Regions from separate parts of the Metabacillus sediminilitoris genome, predicted to be linked through region 2. Evidence: a T-box and tRNA genes for the amino acid it is inferred to sense, from the RefSeq annotation. Region 2 holds a T-box; the other holds one or more tRNA genes.
What was found. The T-box of region 2 lies ahead of glyQ (glycine--tRNA ligase subunit alpha). A T-box ahead of a tRNA ligase gene usually reads a tRNA of that ligase, here a tRNA-Gly.

Region 1 (7,912 bases), 2.1 Mb from region 2:
AATTCCAAAAGACTTGGGATAGTATGAAGTAAAGTGAAGAAAGGAAAGCATGTCTATAAAAGGCATGCTTTTTTCCATTCATGGTTAAAGAGTATTACAAAAGATGAGAGCAGGGAAAATAAGCGGTTACAGCTTACTGTTTCCTAGACGTGCTCACTCATTTATAATAATAAAAAGCTTAACAAATTGGAGGTTCATCATTGTTAAAAACGAGCATTCGCAATAAGCTTATTGTTCTCTTATTAGTTATTACAATCGTTCCATTTGGATCTTCCATCGTTATTACTTACTTATATACGAAAGAGTCGTTAAAGGATCAGTTCGTTGAAGAAAATGTGAATCTATTATATCAAGGGAAATTAAACCTAGAAGGCTATATAGGTGAATTAAAAAATTTGACGCTCTCATTTTATAATAACAATGATTTCATGAAATACCTGCGTAATCCTGTTAATGATGATGATTATTTCTCGAGAGAAACAGTTAAAAATGTTATTCTAACAATCCTTTATGCAGAGGGAAATATTAATAAAGTGAACATTGCGTTTTTGGAAGAAAATCGAAATGTGGCTGTTTCTAAAAAATCTGCTGTGATCTTTTCATCTTCAGTAAATAAATTTGAAAAGGAAAATTTCGAAAAGGCGAGGAATAGTCTTTATCGTTTCTATCTTGAGCCAATGCATATTCTGCAAGAGGAAACGAATATGGATTATAAACAGAAACCAAGGGATGTCTTCACTTTGCATCGTGCGTTAATCGACATACCTTCCAAGAATGTGCTAGGTTATATCTCTTTAGATATTGCACCTGACCAAATTCTAGACATCAGTGAAAAACTGTATGTGAAAGACAAAGAAGAATTCTATCTCATTAGTCCAGAAGGAGAGCTTATTTTTCGTTCTAATCGGGAAATTTCAGAGGATCAAGAATGGATATCTAGATTAGTAAATTCAACTGATAGGCAAGGAACACTAGAATGGAAAGACGAATCATTTGATGGGTTAGTGATCTATGATAAATTATCTGATTCTTCAGGTGGATGGATCATGGTTAAGCGAATTCCTTTTACATCTGTATTTGAAAGTGCCTTGAGTGTAGCAAAAATAAATATTTTATTCGGTGTAATAGGTTTATGTCTTGTTGTGATGGCTACATTTTTTGTGTCTTTTAAAATTACATCTCCGATTCGGGTTCTGCTGCAAAATATTAAGCAGGTTGAAAGTGGTAATATGAATGTTCAATTCGATTCTTTAGGAAATGATGAAATTGGCGTTCTTGGCGAGCGGTTTAAAGAGATGATTGGGAAGATCAACCATTTAATCAACAGGGAGTATAAGCTGGAGCTTGAAAACAAAACAAATCAATTAAAGGCCCTGCAATCGCAGCTCAATCCACACTTTTTATATAATGCTCTGCAATCAATTGGAACATTGGCTTTAAAGAAGAATGTTCCACAAGTTTATACTCTTGTTACACATCTATCAAAGATCATGAGATATGGAATGAATATCGATGAAGATATGGTCCCATTAACAAAAGAAATTGATTACATTAAGGCGTTTCTATTATTGCAGAAAGAGAGATTTGGTGAACAATTTGAGTATACAATTCAATTTGATCAGGAAGATGGAAAAATACTCATACCAAAAATGCTCCTGCAGCCGATTATCGAAAATTATTTTAAGCATGGTTTTGATGGCGGTAGTGAGTCAATTGGTCAATTATGTATACAAGGAAAAAGAGAAGAAGATCATCTTATTATCACGATTCTTGACAATGGGAAGGGGATCAGTGAACATCGGCTAATTGAAATTTATCAGTCCTTTTTGCAGGAAAAACAAAAAATGAAACATGAACGACCAAGTATAGGTTTAAAAAATATATATTTACGTTTAAAACTTTACTTTGGCGAGAAAGCTGCATTTCAAATTCAAAATCATGAAAATGGGGGAGTTCTTGTCACGATTAAATTGCCAATCGAAACAGGAGGTGGACTAAGTGAAAGCGATTATTATAGATGATGAGAAACACGTTAGAGAGGGGTTAATGTTATTAGCAGAATGGGACCGCTTTGGTATTGAAGAGGTTTTTGAAGCGAAAGACGGGGAGGAAGCGAAAGAAATTATTTTGAAGCATCGTCCTGAAATTATTTTTACAGACATGAATATGCCAAAAATTGATGGAATTAATCTTTTAAAATGGCTGCATGCTTCTGAGATTGATAGCAAAACAATTGTCGTAAGCGGCTATGATGATTTTCAATATATGAGAAATGCGATTACGTATGGAAGTTTTGATTATATTTTAAAACCGATTGAACCCGATATCCTGAATGAAACATTAGATAGAGCAATAAAGGAATGGAAGAAGCAAGCTTTAAAGCGAGAGTCGACAATCGAAAATACAAGAGTCATAAATGAAGTTAAACCATTATATTGGGATCATGTATTTACAAAATTGCTTACGAATAAATCGATTCCTTCTGATGCAAGCATGAAAATCCAAAAGGAATTTGGTATCAATCTTACAGAAGTAGAGTACACATTCTCTTTACTTTCAATTTCATCTATCATTTCAAAGAATTTCGATGGTGACCGGGACTTAGCCTTTTTTACGATCTTAAATATATGTAATGAAATGATACGACGAAAACAAAGTGGAGTATGTTTTAGAAATATTGACAAAGAAAATGAACTTGTAATGATTTTTTGGGATGTAAAAAATACGCATGTCTTAGTTGAATTAATTCACGATACGATTTATAAATTCTGTAATATAAAAATAACGCTTGCAGTTGGAAAACCCTCACATCACTTATATGAAGCATATCAATCTGCCCTGCAAACAATGCTAAAATATAATTTAATAGAGGCGACTAAAAAGAAGATGGTTTCATATCTAGACATTTCTGCTAGTCCAATTCTTCATATTTTAGATTATACACAGGAAATTACATGGGCCTTACAAAGCGGAAGTAATGAGCAGATGGATGAGGTCTTAAACCGAATTTTCCTTACCCTTCAATCAAACCATATTCTTTCATTTGAACAAATACAAGGATGGGAAAATCAATTCGTGCTCTTAAGGAATAATTGGCTGAAGGAATATGAGATTAACGAGCAGATTTCCTTTTATAATGGAAATGATTATTGGGATAAAGACGGTTCTTTTTCTTTTACGAGATTCCAAGAGGAGAAGAGGAAGGAATTTCATGAGTTAATCCATTATTTAAATCAGGTTAAATACCAAAAATATAAAAATAGTATCCAAGAAATTGAATTATTTATAAGGAAAAACTATGAAAAAGATATAACGTTACAGGATATTGCTGATCGATTTTATTTAAGTCGAGAATATATTTCAAGGAAGTTTAAACAGGAATATCATGAAACGATCACAAATTATTTAACAAAAATCCGTATTGAAAAAGCCAAAGAATTGCTTGAAAATCCTCATTTGAAAATATATGAGGTTTCATTTAAAGTTGGGTATCAAAATGAAAAATATTTCAGCAAAGTATTTAAAAAGATGGTTGGGCTGACACCGAATGAATACAGATTATCCGTCATGACAAAATGAATAGGGCATGTTAGTAGAGGGTGACTCATCATAAGTCATCCTTTATTAATGGAATAAATAAAAAACCACTTCTCTATTTACTGATGAGAATCGGTTAGTGGATCACTTTGATATGTTTGTGGTGACATCATAAGAGCAATTTTATAAGTTGCTTTAAATACTGTGTTCTTGATGATCATGATTATTTCACTCTTCTAATATGTTTATTCGATTTTTTTTGAACACTTTTAGACATTCGTGCGTAAGCATCTACATACATTTCATATTCTTCTTTTAGTAAATTTACTAGTTTTTTCATATTGGTTATCCCCTTTCAATTGTCTACTATTATTATGGAATGAAAGTCATTTTTTTACAAAGTTATTGGAATCGGTAACATTTCAAAGAAAACGGGAACACCCCCCTTTTTCTTACTATTTTGCCAAATTCCTTTGACTTTCAAACTTTAGTCATATGTTGTGTAAAAAGAATTAAAAAAACCCCTTGATTTATAACTATATAGGTAATATACTTAGAAAGTGAATTTTGCGACTGTAATCGACAGCGTTCGACAAATAATTGAAAATAATTGTTGATTTATGTTTGCCAAATTGTTAAAATATATTACATGTTCAAGCGGGTGTAGTTTAGTGGTAAAACCTCAGCCTTCCAAGCTGATGATGAGGGTTCGATTCCCTTCACCCGCTCCATACATAAAAATCGTGTACAACGCAGTGTTTCGTTTCTTGGAAAACGAAGTATTGCGTTTTTTATTTTTATGAGAAAAGCGCAAGCGCCTTGCTCAGCTCCGCCAAGTATAAGACGCTCCAAAATAGAAGGCGTATTTTGCCTTCAATAAGGAGCGTCTTATGACTCGAGGCAGTCATAAATGAAGACCCAAAATCGTCGAGAGAGGTAGAAAAAAGGTCTTCATACGAGAGATGAAGGCCCAAAATCGTCGAGAGAGCTAGAAAAAGGTCTTCATACGAGAGATGAAGACCCAAAATCGTCGAGAGAGGTAGAAAAAAGGTCTTCATACGAGAGATGAAGACCTAAAATCGTCGAGAGAGCTAGAAAAAAGGTCTTCATACGAGAGATGAAGGCCCAAAATCGTCGAGAGAGCTAGAAAAAGGTCTTCATACGGGAGATGAAGACCCAAAATCGTCGAGAGAGGTAGAAAAAAGGTCTTCATACGAGAGATGAAGGCCCAAAATCGTTGAGAGAGGTAGAAAAAGGTCTTTATACGAGAGATGAAGGCCCAAAATCGTCGAGAGAGGTAGAAAAAGGTCTTCATACGAGAGATGAAGGCCCAAAATCGTCGAGAGAGGTAGAAAAAGGTCTTCAATAAAAGTGCGACGGCCCTTATCTATTGACTGCACTTGCACGTCCTATGCTTCGGAGTTAGGCGCTGGAGCTAGACACTAAAACTAATTAAAAACAAAAAAAGTAGAAGCTCTACAGCATCTACTTAAACAATCATATATTTTGCATTGCCGCCATGTATTTGTGTAAACATGTTTGATAATGCTTGTAATAATTGGATTGACTCTTCATTCTTTTGAGATGGCTGTAAATAAATGAGATGCAGAGCTTCCGTTGTATTAGTAGAAACAGCTGTTCTTTTTGAATCAACGAACGGACTTCCAAAAGGTCCTTGTTGATCTGCTGAATGGATCTTATGATGCAGTGATACTTCACGCTCATTTATGGCTACATAAGAGTCATGATCCATACCAATTTTAATTTTAACATCACCAATTACATGTTTTACATCGTAAATTCCTAAAGGAATTTGATATTGAAGAGACAAGAAATTGTTCATATCGACTGCTGAGTTTACAGTATGAAGAAACTGCTGCTTTTGGACGCGTCGATATAACGCTTCATTTGATGGACGATAACGGCTTGGATCTGTACCAACTGTTTTAAATAATGTTCTCCATTCATTTATTGCTGGAATCTCTGTCACTTTTTTATCAGCATAGTCAAAGTAAAGAGATTCTTGAAATAATCGTAATCGACCTTTTAGCATTTGCGGGGAATCAGCAACGACAATATCTTGATAGTGAACAACACCGATTTTAAAATCTGGAATGATCTGCTTTAATTCATCACAAATTTGAATTTCCATAATTTAAACCTCCAAATGGTAGTGCAATTATTTTACCATAGTGTGAGGGACAAATCGTTAGATCCGGTTTATTCATCGATTGATAAACCATGTACATGTACAGGCATTTTTAACTATCGAAGGGAGGGAAAGCAATGAATATTGAACAGTTTAAGCAAGAAGTGATTGCTTATAGTAAGGAGATCGGTATTGATAAGATCGGCTTTACAAGTGCAAATATGTTTGAGGAGCTCAAGCAACGTCTGATTAAGCAGCAGGAACTCGGCTATCAATCTGGTTTTGAGGAGTCTGACATTGAGAAAAGGGTCACGCCAATAAAGCTTTTGCCAAAAGCTAGTTCAATTATTTCCATTGCGCTTGCTTACCCTTCTAAGATGAAAGATGCTCCGAGAAGTACGAGAGAAGACCGCCGTGGCATATTCTGCCGTGCTTCTTGGGGACAGGATTATCATACAGTCCTTCGCGATCGTTTAAGTAAATTGGAGGCATTTTTAAAAGAAAAGGTGCCTGATATCCAAGTGAAATCGATGGTTGATACAGGAGAGCTTTCAGACAGGGCGGTAGCAGAGCGAGCCGGCATCGGCTGGAGCGGTAAAAACTGTGCCATTATTACACCTGAATTCGGATCATATGTTTATTTAGGAGAAATGATTACAAATTTCCCGTTTCCTCCAGATACACCAATGGAGGATCAGTGTGGGAGCTGTAGAAAATGCTTAGATGTTTGTCCGACTGGTGCACTCGTACAAGGCGGGCAGCTTGATTCGTCAAAATGTATTGCATTTTTAACGCAAACAAAAGGATTTTTACCTGATGAATATAGAACAAAGATTGGAAATCGTATTTATGGGTGTGATACATGTCAAACGGTTTGTCCTGTCAATAAAGGAAAGGACTTTCATTTTCATAAGGAAATGGAGACAGATCCTGAAATCGCAAAGCCTAAGTTAAAACCACTTTTAACAATAAGTAACAGAGAATTTAAAGAGAAATATGGGCACATATCTGGTTCGTGGAGAGGAAAAAAACCGATTCAACGTAATGCCATTTTAGCACTGGCCCACTTTAAAGACACCACGGCATTGCCAGACTTAATAAAAGTAATGCATCAAGATCCAAGACCAGTCATTCGCGGTACAGCTGCATGGGCAATTGGAAAAATTGGTGAAAAAGACGTAGAGAAAGAGTTAACGAAGGCTTACGATCTTGAAAAAGATGAAAATGTAAAAGCTGAAATTACTAAGGGTCTTGCTTTATTGAATAATTAACGGTAAAAAAAGCTGACAACATTTACATGTTGTCAGCCATTTTTTATATAGGAAGCTTCTTTTTATCAACTTCGAGGAATAATCGATCAAATTTAATTCGATAAAAATTACAATAATAGAAAGTTCATCACTCTGCCTGATGAACTGTACAGCTTATAAGTCATTACTTTCCTTCTTTTAATAAATCTCGAATTTCCTTTAATAACTCTTCTTTCGTATCTACAGCAGGTACTGCGGCTTCTTCCTTTCTCTTAAAACGATTGAAGAAACGAACGACAAAAAAGATTGAAATGGCGATGATGAGAAAATCGATAATCGTTTGAATGAATACTCCATATTTTATCTCATCTTCTCCTACAGTTATCGATAAATGGCTGAAATTGATTCCTCCCATAAGTAGTCCAACGATCGGCATAATGATATCTTGAACAAGGGAAGTGACAATTTTACCGAAGGCTGCTCCAATAATAACTGCTACCGCTAAATCCAATACATTCCCTTTTAAGGCAAACTTTTTAAACTCTTGTAACATATATACCACCTCTTCTTAGATAAGTTCTTTATTAGTATAAAGATATTTGTGAGTGAGGACAAATCGAAAGATCCCTATGTAAAATATTTTAGCGACATTTCTGTCCTGCTTATACATACCTTGTAATAAAAAGGGATGGTGGTGAAGTTGTTGAAGCAAATTCTTTCTGAGTGGAATGAAATGAAGCTGGATATGCTTATTAATAAGAAGAAAGTAAGGGATCAAAGAAATGATTATGATTTACAAGTACTCGAACGAAAACAACAATTAAGTGAAAGAAGAAAGACTGAGATTGTTAAGGGGAGCGCAAAGGTAAAAATTATAAAAGTGGAAGAAGTATCACATGATTTAAAGGATGCTTTGTATACATGTCACTTCAAATGGTTAAACAAACAACAAGATTCCTTTTATCTCGAGGAACGT
Region 2 (7,912 bases):
GATTAATTCCTCGGGAATTCGATTTCCCATGCTAACAACTCCGTGTTAAAGATATTCGAGATTTAATTAGAATCTCCTGCATCATTCGACAAATTTTTTTTCAATGATGTGATAAAATTTATAGTATCCTCTTCCGTGAATTTTTTAGGACCTTTTGTATACTTGCCACTTCGCCTTTCCATTGCTGATAAATATCTGAATTGAAGTGCTGTATCAATATTAGCTTCTGTATATTGTTTTCCCCTAGGAGTGATGACAATAACCCCTTTTTTTAACAACAGACCAGCTAATCCTATATCCTGCGAAATAACTAGATCATTTTTTTGAACATGGTTGACTATGTATAAATCAGCCTCTTCCTTTCCAGTATCAACAAAGATCCATTTACCTCCATATGTATTAGTGGATGTATGGTTATAAGAGGCAACAAAGATAACATCAATGTTGTGGTTGCTAGCTATATCCATTATTTCTTGTTTAACAGGACAAGCATCCGCATCGACATATATTTTCATTGTTTTTGCTTCATATTTTTCTATTCTACATCACTCCGACAGAATCCTTCTAAAAACTTGTTAGATACTAAATATTCGAGAGAAACATCATGAAATCCTTTTGTCGATTTTTTTTTTGTTAAATATCTTGACAGTTTCCAATAAATAGTTTATTCCTACATGTCAAGATCTAAACCTAAAAAATTTATTTTTTATCACAATTTTTTATTATAATACAAAGTTAAGTAAATATCTATTATTTTTATACATAAGAAAATAACATTTCATTCCAGATAAAAACATTAATAAAAGAGGATGTCTCAATGAGCATCCTCATATTATTTATATGATATTAATTTTGTTTATTCATGAAATTTGCAATAATATTAGCTGTTTCCTCTACAGCTTTATTGGAAACATCAACAACATGGCAGCCGATTTTTTCAACAATCTTATCAAAATAATCCAGCTCTTCTTTTATTCGATCAATATTTGCATAAAACGCTTCATCATTTAGACCCAATGATTTTAATCTTTCTCTGCGAATATGATTGAGTTTATCTGGGCTAATCCTTAATCCAATACACTTTTGTGCAGAAACCTTATATAATTCCTCAGGTGGCTCAACCTCTGGAACAATTGGTACATTAGCGACTTTAAAGCGTTTATGTGCCAGATATTGAGACAAAGGTGTTTTTGATGTTCTTGACACACCAATTAATACAATATCAGCTTTTAATATTCCCCGTGGATCGCGTCCATCATCATATTTAACGGCAAACTCAATTGCTTCAACCTTTTTGAAGTAATCATCATCAAGTTTGCGAACTCTGCCAGGTTCATATTTAGCCGTAATTCCATAGGATGTTTCCATTTTATCAATTAACGGTCCGATGATATCGTAATATACGACCCCTTGTTTAGTCGCTTCTTCAATTAAGAAGTCTCTTAGCTCCGGCACGACAAGTGTAAAGCAAATAATTGCTTGTTCCTTTTTTGCTAATGATATTACTTCTATAATGGTACCCTTATCTTCTACATATGGAATTCGTTTAATTTTTGTATTTGCTGAAGCTCCATTAAATTGACTAGCAGCTGCTTTGACAACTAGCTCAGCAGTTTCGCCCACAGAATCTGAAACAACATACATCAATCGGTAACTCATATTTCTATCCCCATTTCTATTTACTTAGCTCATACATCATTAGCAAAACTTACTAAGATTTTTGTCATGTTTGTCTTTGTTATTCTCCCTATTACTTCAAATCCATTACCTGTGTCTTTAACAACTGGTAATGCATCAATTTGCTTATCAATGAGAGCATTTGCAACATCAACAATGAGATCATCTTGTCGACAAGTAGTAATGTTAGGCATTCTCGTCATAATAATATTTACAGGAATCGAAGTAAGATCTTGCTTACCTAAACTAGCTCGTAATAAATCTTTTCGTGAGAGTACACCGACTAAGTAAGTTTGATCATCAACTACAAACAATGTCCCTACATCTTCTAAAAACATGGTACAAATTGCATCATACACAGAAACATTTACACTTACTACAATTGGAATGGATTGATGATCCTTAACTTGTAGTTTTTTTAGCTCTTCTGCTAAAAGCTGCGTATCTTGTTTGCCGGTATAGTAATAACCAACACGTGGTCTAGCTTCTAAAAAGCCAGCCATTGTTAAAATAGCTAAATCAGGCCGAAGCGTTGCTCTTGTTAAATGAAGATGATCAGCAATTTGTTCCCCTGTAATTGGACCATTTTCTTTTACAATTTCTACAATTTGTTCTTGCCGTTTATTGAGCTCGATTTTACTCACCACCTTGCTCTTTCTACATTACACTTTTAAAAAATACTTGGACACATGTTCCTATTTATTCATAATTGTTTTACACACGATGCTCTGATAATGATACATACATTTCGGGTAGTATGTAATAGATAATTCTTACACATATAACAAAATAGGTTATACTATATAAAATTATTATATACTTTAATATCAATTTGAAAAGCAAATTATTTCAAATCTCATTATAAGAAAAGGGCTGACTATAAATGGTCAGACCCTTTAACATTGTTTATCAAGTATATAAACAGGTTATTTTACTAAGATAATGTTCATTTTGGCGAATGATTCAATTAGCGAGGAAAGCTTGACCATTTGTGCTAATCGATTTGCTCTCAACTTCTCATCTTCACACATAACCATTGTTTGATCAAAGTAATTGTTAATAACATCCTTTAACCCTGCTAATACAGAATATACTTTAGCTTCACTGTCTGCTGAATTGATGTTATCTGTTGCTTGAACATAAGCATCATAAAGAGATTTTTCAAGCTCAGTTTCAAATAACTGTTCATTTATCTCTTGATCATTTCCTTTTTTAGCTATATTCATGACACGGGCTAAAGCTTCAATCGTTTCTTTAAATTCTGCCTGTTCAGATGCAGACTCAAGTACTTTTGCACGCTCAACTAATGACGTAGCTTCTATTACAGATGATTCCAGGACTGCATCAATTAAATCATAGCGAATATTATTTTCTGCTAATAAGTATTTTAAGCGTTGTTTAAAGAAAGTAAGCAATTCTTGCTTTGTTTCAGCTGCCTCTTTATCGATATATAAATCAAGTGCTATTTTAAACAACTCAGGTAATTCTAGCTCCCATTTCTTTGATAGTAGGATCTGAACAATACCGCTCGCTTGTCTCCTTAGTGCATAAGGATCTTGTGATCCTGTTGGGATTTTACCGATTGCAAAGAATCCAACAATCGTGTCGAGCTTATCGGCGAGTGCTACTACAGCTCCAACCGTTGATGCTGGTGCTGCATCATCAGCGTGACGAGGCATATAATGTTCATTAATTGCAACAGAAACCGCTTCTTCTTCACCACTAATTCGTGCATATTTTTCTCCAATTTTCCCTTGGAGTTCAGGAAATTCATATACCATATTTGTTACTAAATCGAATTTACAAATAGTTGCTGCACGTTCTATACTATTCTTTTCATCGTTACTTGCATGAATTTTATCCGCTAATAAACGGGATAGCTTTACAATACGTTTAACTTTCTCTCCAAGAGTACCTAATTCTTCATGGAATACAATTTTATCTAATTTTAATACAGCATTTTCAATCTTCAACTTTTGATCTTCTTTATAGAAGAAATTTGCATCAGATAATCTAGCACGTAACACTTTTTCATTCCCTTTTGCAACATTTTCAAGATGATTATGGTCACCATTACGTACTGTAACAAAAAATGGCTGTAGCTCTCCCTTTTGATTTCGAACCGGGAAGTAGCGTTGGTGTTCTTTCATTGTTGTAACTAATACTTCATCTGGTAAAGATAAATAATCTTCTTCAAATTTTCCGAAAAGTGCCATTGGATACTCGACAAGATTATTTACTTCTTCGAGCAGCTCCTCGTCAACAGGAATAACCCAATTTTGTTCATTTTCAAAATCATTCAACTGAGTAGTAATCGCTTCTTTACGTTTTACAGGATCAGCTAAAACGAATTGTTCTAATAGTACGGCTTCATATAATGCCGGTGCAGAAATTTCAACTTTCTTACCTAAAAAGCGATGGCCATAGCTATGTGAGTTTGTTGTCACTCCTGCGATTTCAAACGGTATAACATCATTACCGAATAAGGCAACAATCCATTTAATCGGTCGAATATAACGCATTTCCTGACTGCCCCAACGCATGTTTTTAGGAAAGCTTAAGCCAGTTATCAATCCGCGTATATCTGTTAAAAGTGTTTTAGATTCCTGGCCTTTAATGAATTTTTGCACATGTGCATATTCAACACCATTTATTTCTTTAAAGTAAATATCGTCAACTGTTGCTCCTTGACCTTTTGTAAAACCTATCGCTGCTTTTGACCAATTTCCTTCTTGGTCTAATGCAATTTTTTTAGCGGGGCCTTTTGCCTCTTCTTCGATATCAGGTTGTTTTTCGGCTACATCTTTTATTAAAACAGCAAGTCTTCGTGGTGTTGAAAAAGTTTTAACTGCTCCGAAAGCAAGTTGTTTATCTTCTAACCAGTTTGAAAGCTTCTCAGCAAACTGATTCATTGCATCTGTTACATACTGTGCAGGAATTTCTTCTAATCCTATTTCAATCAATAAATCCTGATTACTCATCTTGCGCCTCTCCTTCCTTAATTAACATTGGAAAACCAAGTTTTTCTCTTTCATCATAAAATGTTTTAGCTACTTTTCTGGCTAAATTACGAACACGTCCAATATATCCTGTTCGCTCTGTAACAGAAATAGCACCTTTCGCATCAAGTAAATTAAACGTATGAGAGCATTTTAAGACATAGTCATATGCTGGATGGACAAGACCTTCATCCATTTGACGATTCGCTTCTTTTTCATACGTTGAAAATAGATGAAACAGCATATCAGTATCAGATGTTTCAAAGGTATATTTTGAATGCTCGTATTCAGGCATTAAGAAAATATCACGAACAGTAAAACCATCTGTCCATTCTAAATCAAACACATTTTCTTTATCTTGAATATATGAAGCTAGCCTCTCAATCCCATATGTAATTTCAGCTGAGACAGGTTTACATTCTAATCCGCCAACTTGTTGAAAATAGGTGAATTGTGTAATTTCCATTCCATCAAGCCATACTTCCCAACCTAAACCAGCACAACCAAGTGAAGGATTTTCCCAGTTATCTTCAACAAAACGAATATCATGCTCTAATGGATTAATACCTAAGGCACGTAAAGAATCTAAATATAGTTCTTGAATATTATCTGGAGAAGGCTTCATTATTACTTGGAATTGGTGATGCTGATAGAGTCTGTTTGGATTTTCTCCATAACGTCCATCTGCAGGTCTTCTTGAAGGTTCAACATATGCTACATTCCAAGGCTCAGGTCCAATACTTCTTAAAAATGTATACGGACTCATCGTACCCGCACCTTTTTCTGTATCATACGCTTGCATTAATATACAGCCTTGGTCTGACCAATGTTTTTGCAGCGTTAAAATCATTTCTTGAATGTTCATAAACACATTCCTCCTTATATATTTTGTAAAGCAAGACTTACGCTAAGAAAGCCCTGCTGTGACTTTGCTTGACTTGGACGTACTGTCCTTGGATCTTTACAGGTATTTCCTACTAGTCTCCTATAATGTCAAAGGGATTTACTGCATGTCATTGCAAGGGTTAAATACAAAAAGCTCTCGTCCCTATGCCAAAATAATTGACATAGGGACGAGAGCATACCCGCGGTTCCACCCTAATTGCTTATCACAAAAATGAAAAGCCACTTTAAATAATTGCTCCAGAATGCCTTTCGTTACGAACCAACCCTTAGCTCACACCATCCTAAGGTCGCTTACACTTGGCTATCGTAAGTACTCTTTTCCTTCAACGCATAAATGTTATATTATATTTGCATATTAAGCGAAAAATAGACAGATGTCAACTTTTGATAACATATGTTAATTAATAATCCTAGGACAAATACATATTAATCCTGAATCCATATAGGATTAGTAATCAGAACTACTCTTAATTCAACTTTCTTTTCTGTATAGAATTATTATAGCTTTCCTTTTAAATTATCCAATTGATCTAAAAATCGTTTCGATTTTATCGTAAGTCCTGAATACTCCTGATAATAAGCTTCGATGACAGTTTTAAGCTCCTTTTTCGTTTCAGGCTTAACTGAAATGTTACCTAAACGTTTTAAATCAAAATAATAAAATAAACGTAATAATTTAACTGTCATCTGTGAAATAGGCAATCTGTAAGGATCTTGTTCAAAACATCTATGACACAAAAATCCACCTTCTCGAATTGAAAAGTGAAATGTCCCATCTTTATGTCCACATACTACACAACCATCAAGTTGTGGATGAAGCCCTAGAACACTTAGCATTTTCATTTCAAAAATATTAAGTAAGATATCTGGATCAACATCTTCGTCTAAATAGTGAAGTGTCTGCTTAAGTAATTCAAATAAAAATGGATTTTTCTCAAAGTTTTCTGTGCTTTTATCTAGTAATTCCACTATGTATGATGCGTATGCAGTTAGAAAGATATCCTCACGAATACTTCTTAATGAATAGATTGTTTCACCTTGCTGAAGACTGCCTAATCCAGTTGATTTCTGAAATAAAAATATTCCATACGTAAAAAGTTGGGTAATGGACGTAAGGCGACTATTTGGTTTTTTAGCGCCTCTTGCCATAACCCCAACTTTTCCGAGTTCTCGAGTATATATAGTGATAATTTTGTTTGTTTCACCGTAATCCGTTGAACGTATTACAATGCCTTCACATTTTTGAAGCAAAATCTCCCTCACCTTCCAAGGTTCAGGCAAGATCAAAAAATTGGAAAATCCATTTCAGCTAGTTCATCATCTTGAGAATCGGGTCCGTCATCATTCTCCTTTTCTAATTCTTTAAAAAGAAGATACGTATCAATACTACCTGTTTGCGAAAACACTTTCCAGGTAAAATCCAACATATAAACCCCACCTTTCAGTAGTTAAGACTAGCAAACATCTATCCAATTTCTTTATAGTTATCTTGACCTTCTCTTCTCCAATTCATGTCAAACAATATTTGTTAATTTTTTTATTGATAATTTAGTTACTAACAAAATTCTTTGTCATCCTAATAACGCAACATTAGATACTTAGTATTCATCTTCTCTAAATCCATAATCACGTAGTTGTGATGCTTTATTTCGCCAATCTTTTTGAACCTTTACCCATAGTTCTAAATAAACTTTAGAACCAAGTAATGCCTCAATATCAACTCTTGCTCGTTTTCCTACTTCTTTTAACATGCTGCCTTTTTTACCAATAACAATTCCCTTTTGTGAATCGCGTTCAACAATGATTGTTGCTCCGACATATATCGCTTGATTATTTTCCCGTCTTTCAAGCGTATCCATTACGACTGCTATCGAATGAGGAATTTCTTCTCTTGTTAAATGAAGTACTTTCTCACGAATTAATTCTGTGATAATAAAACGCTCTGGATGATCTGTTACTTGATCCTCAGGATAATACTGTGGTCCTTCAGGTAATACCTCTTCAATTTGCCTTAACAATGTTTCAATATTGTTTCCTTGCAATGCAGAAATTGGAACAATTTCTTGAAAAGGATATAATTTTTTATATTGTTCTATTAAAGGTAAAAGCTGATCGGGATGTATTTGATCAATTTTATTAATAATCAGGAAAACTGGTGTTTTCGTTTGTTTTAATCTCTCAATAATAAATTCATCACCACGGCCATATCCTTCTTCAGCATTGATCATAAAAAGAATCAGATCTACTTCTTTTAATGTGTTTTGGGCAACCTTCATCATGAAGTCGCCCAGCTTATGCTTAGGCTTATGAATCCCTGGAGTATCAATAAA

Region 1: it has a tRNA-Gly gene. The T-box ahead of glyQ (glycine--tRNA ligase subunit alpha) is inferred to sense a tRNA for this amino acid. The anticodon was not compared.

Annotation. Positions count from the first base shown of each region.
Region 1 is NZ_CP046266.1:650,500-658,411, forward strand. It holds gene GMB29_RS03440 (ABC transporter substrate-binding protein) at 1-32, shown strand, start outside; gene GMB29_RS03445 (sensor histidine kinase) at 201-2,021, shown strand; gene GMB29_RS03450 (response regulator transcription factor) at 1,999-3,579, shown strand; tRNA gene GMB29_RS03455 (tRNA-Gly) at 4,195-4,268, shown strand; gene GMB29_RS03460 (B3/B4 domain-containing protein) at 5,027-5,689, opposite strand; gene queG (tRNA epoxyqueuosine(34) reductase QueG) at 5,824-6,957, shown strand; gene mscL (large-conductance mechanosensitive channel protein MscL) at 7,121-7,489, opposite strand; gene GMB29_RS03475 (amidase domain-containing protein) at 7,625-7,912, shown strand, end outside.
Region 2 is NZ_CP046266.1:4,114,203-4,122,114, forward strand. It holds gene dnaG (DNA primase) at 1-30, opposite strand, end outside; gene GMB29_RS19820 (YaiI/YqxD family protein) at 63-515, opposite strand; gene GMB29_RS19825 (pyruvate, water dikinase regulatory protein) at 847-1,659, opposite strand; gene GMB29_RS19830 (transcriptional regulator CcpN) at 1,689-2,321, opposite strand; gene glyS (glycine--tRNA ligase subunit beta) at 2,604-4,658, opposite strand; gene glyQ (glycine--tRNA ligase subunit alpha) at 4,651-5,541, opposite strand; T-box leader at 5,743-5,918, opposite strand; gene recO (DNA repair protein RecO) at 6,081-6,833, opposite strand; gene GMB29_RS19850 (YqzL family protein) at 6,866-7,009, opposite strand; gene era (GTPase Era) at 7,181-7,912, opposite strand, start outside.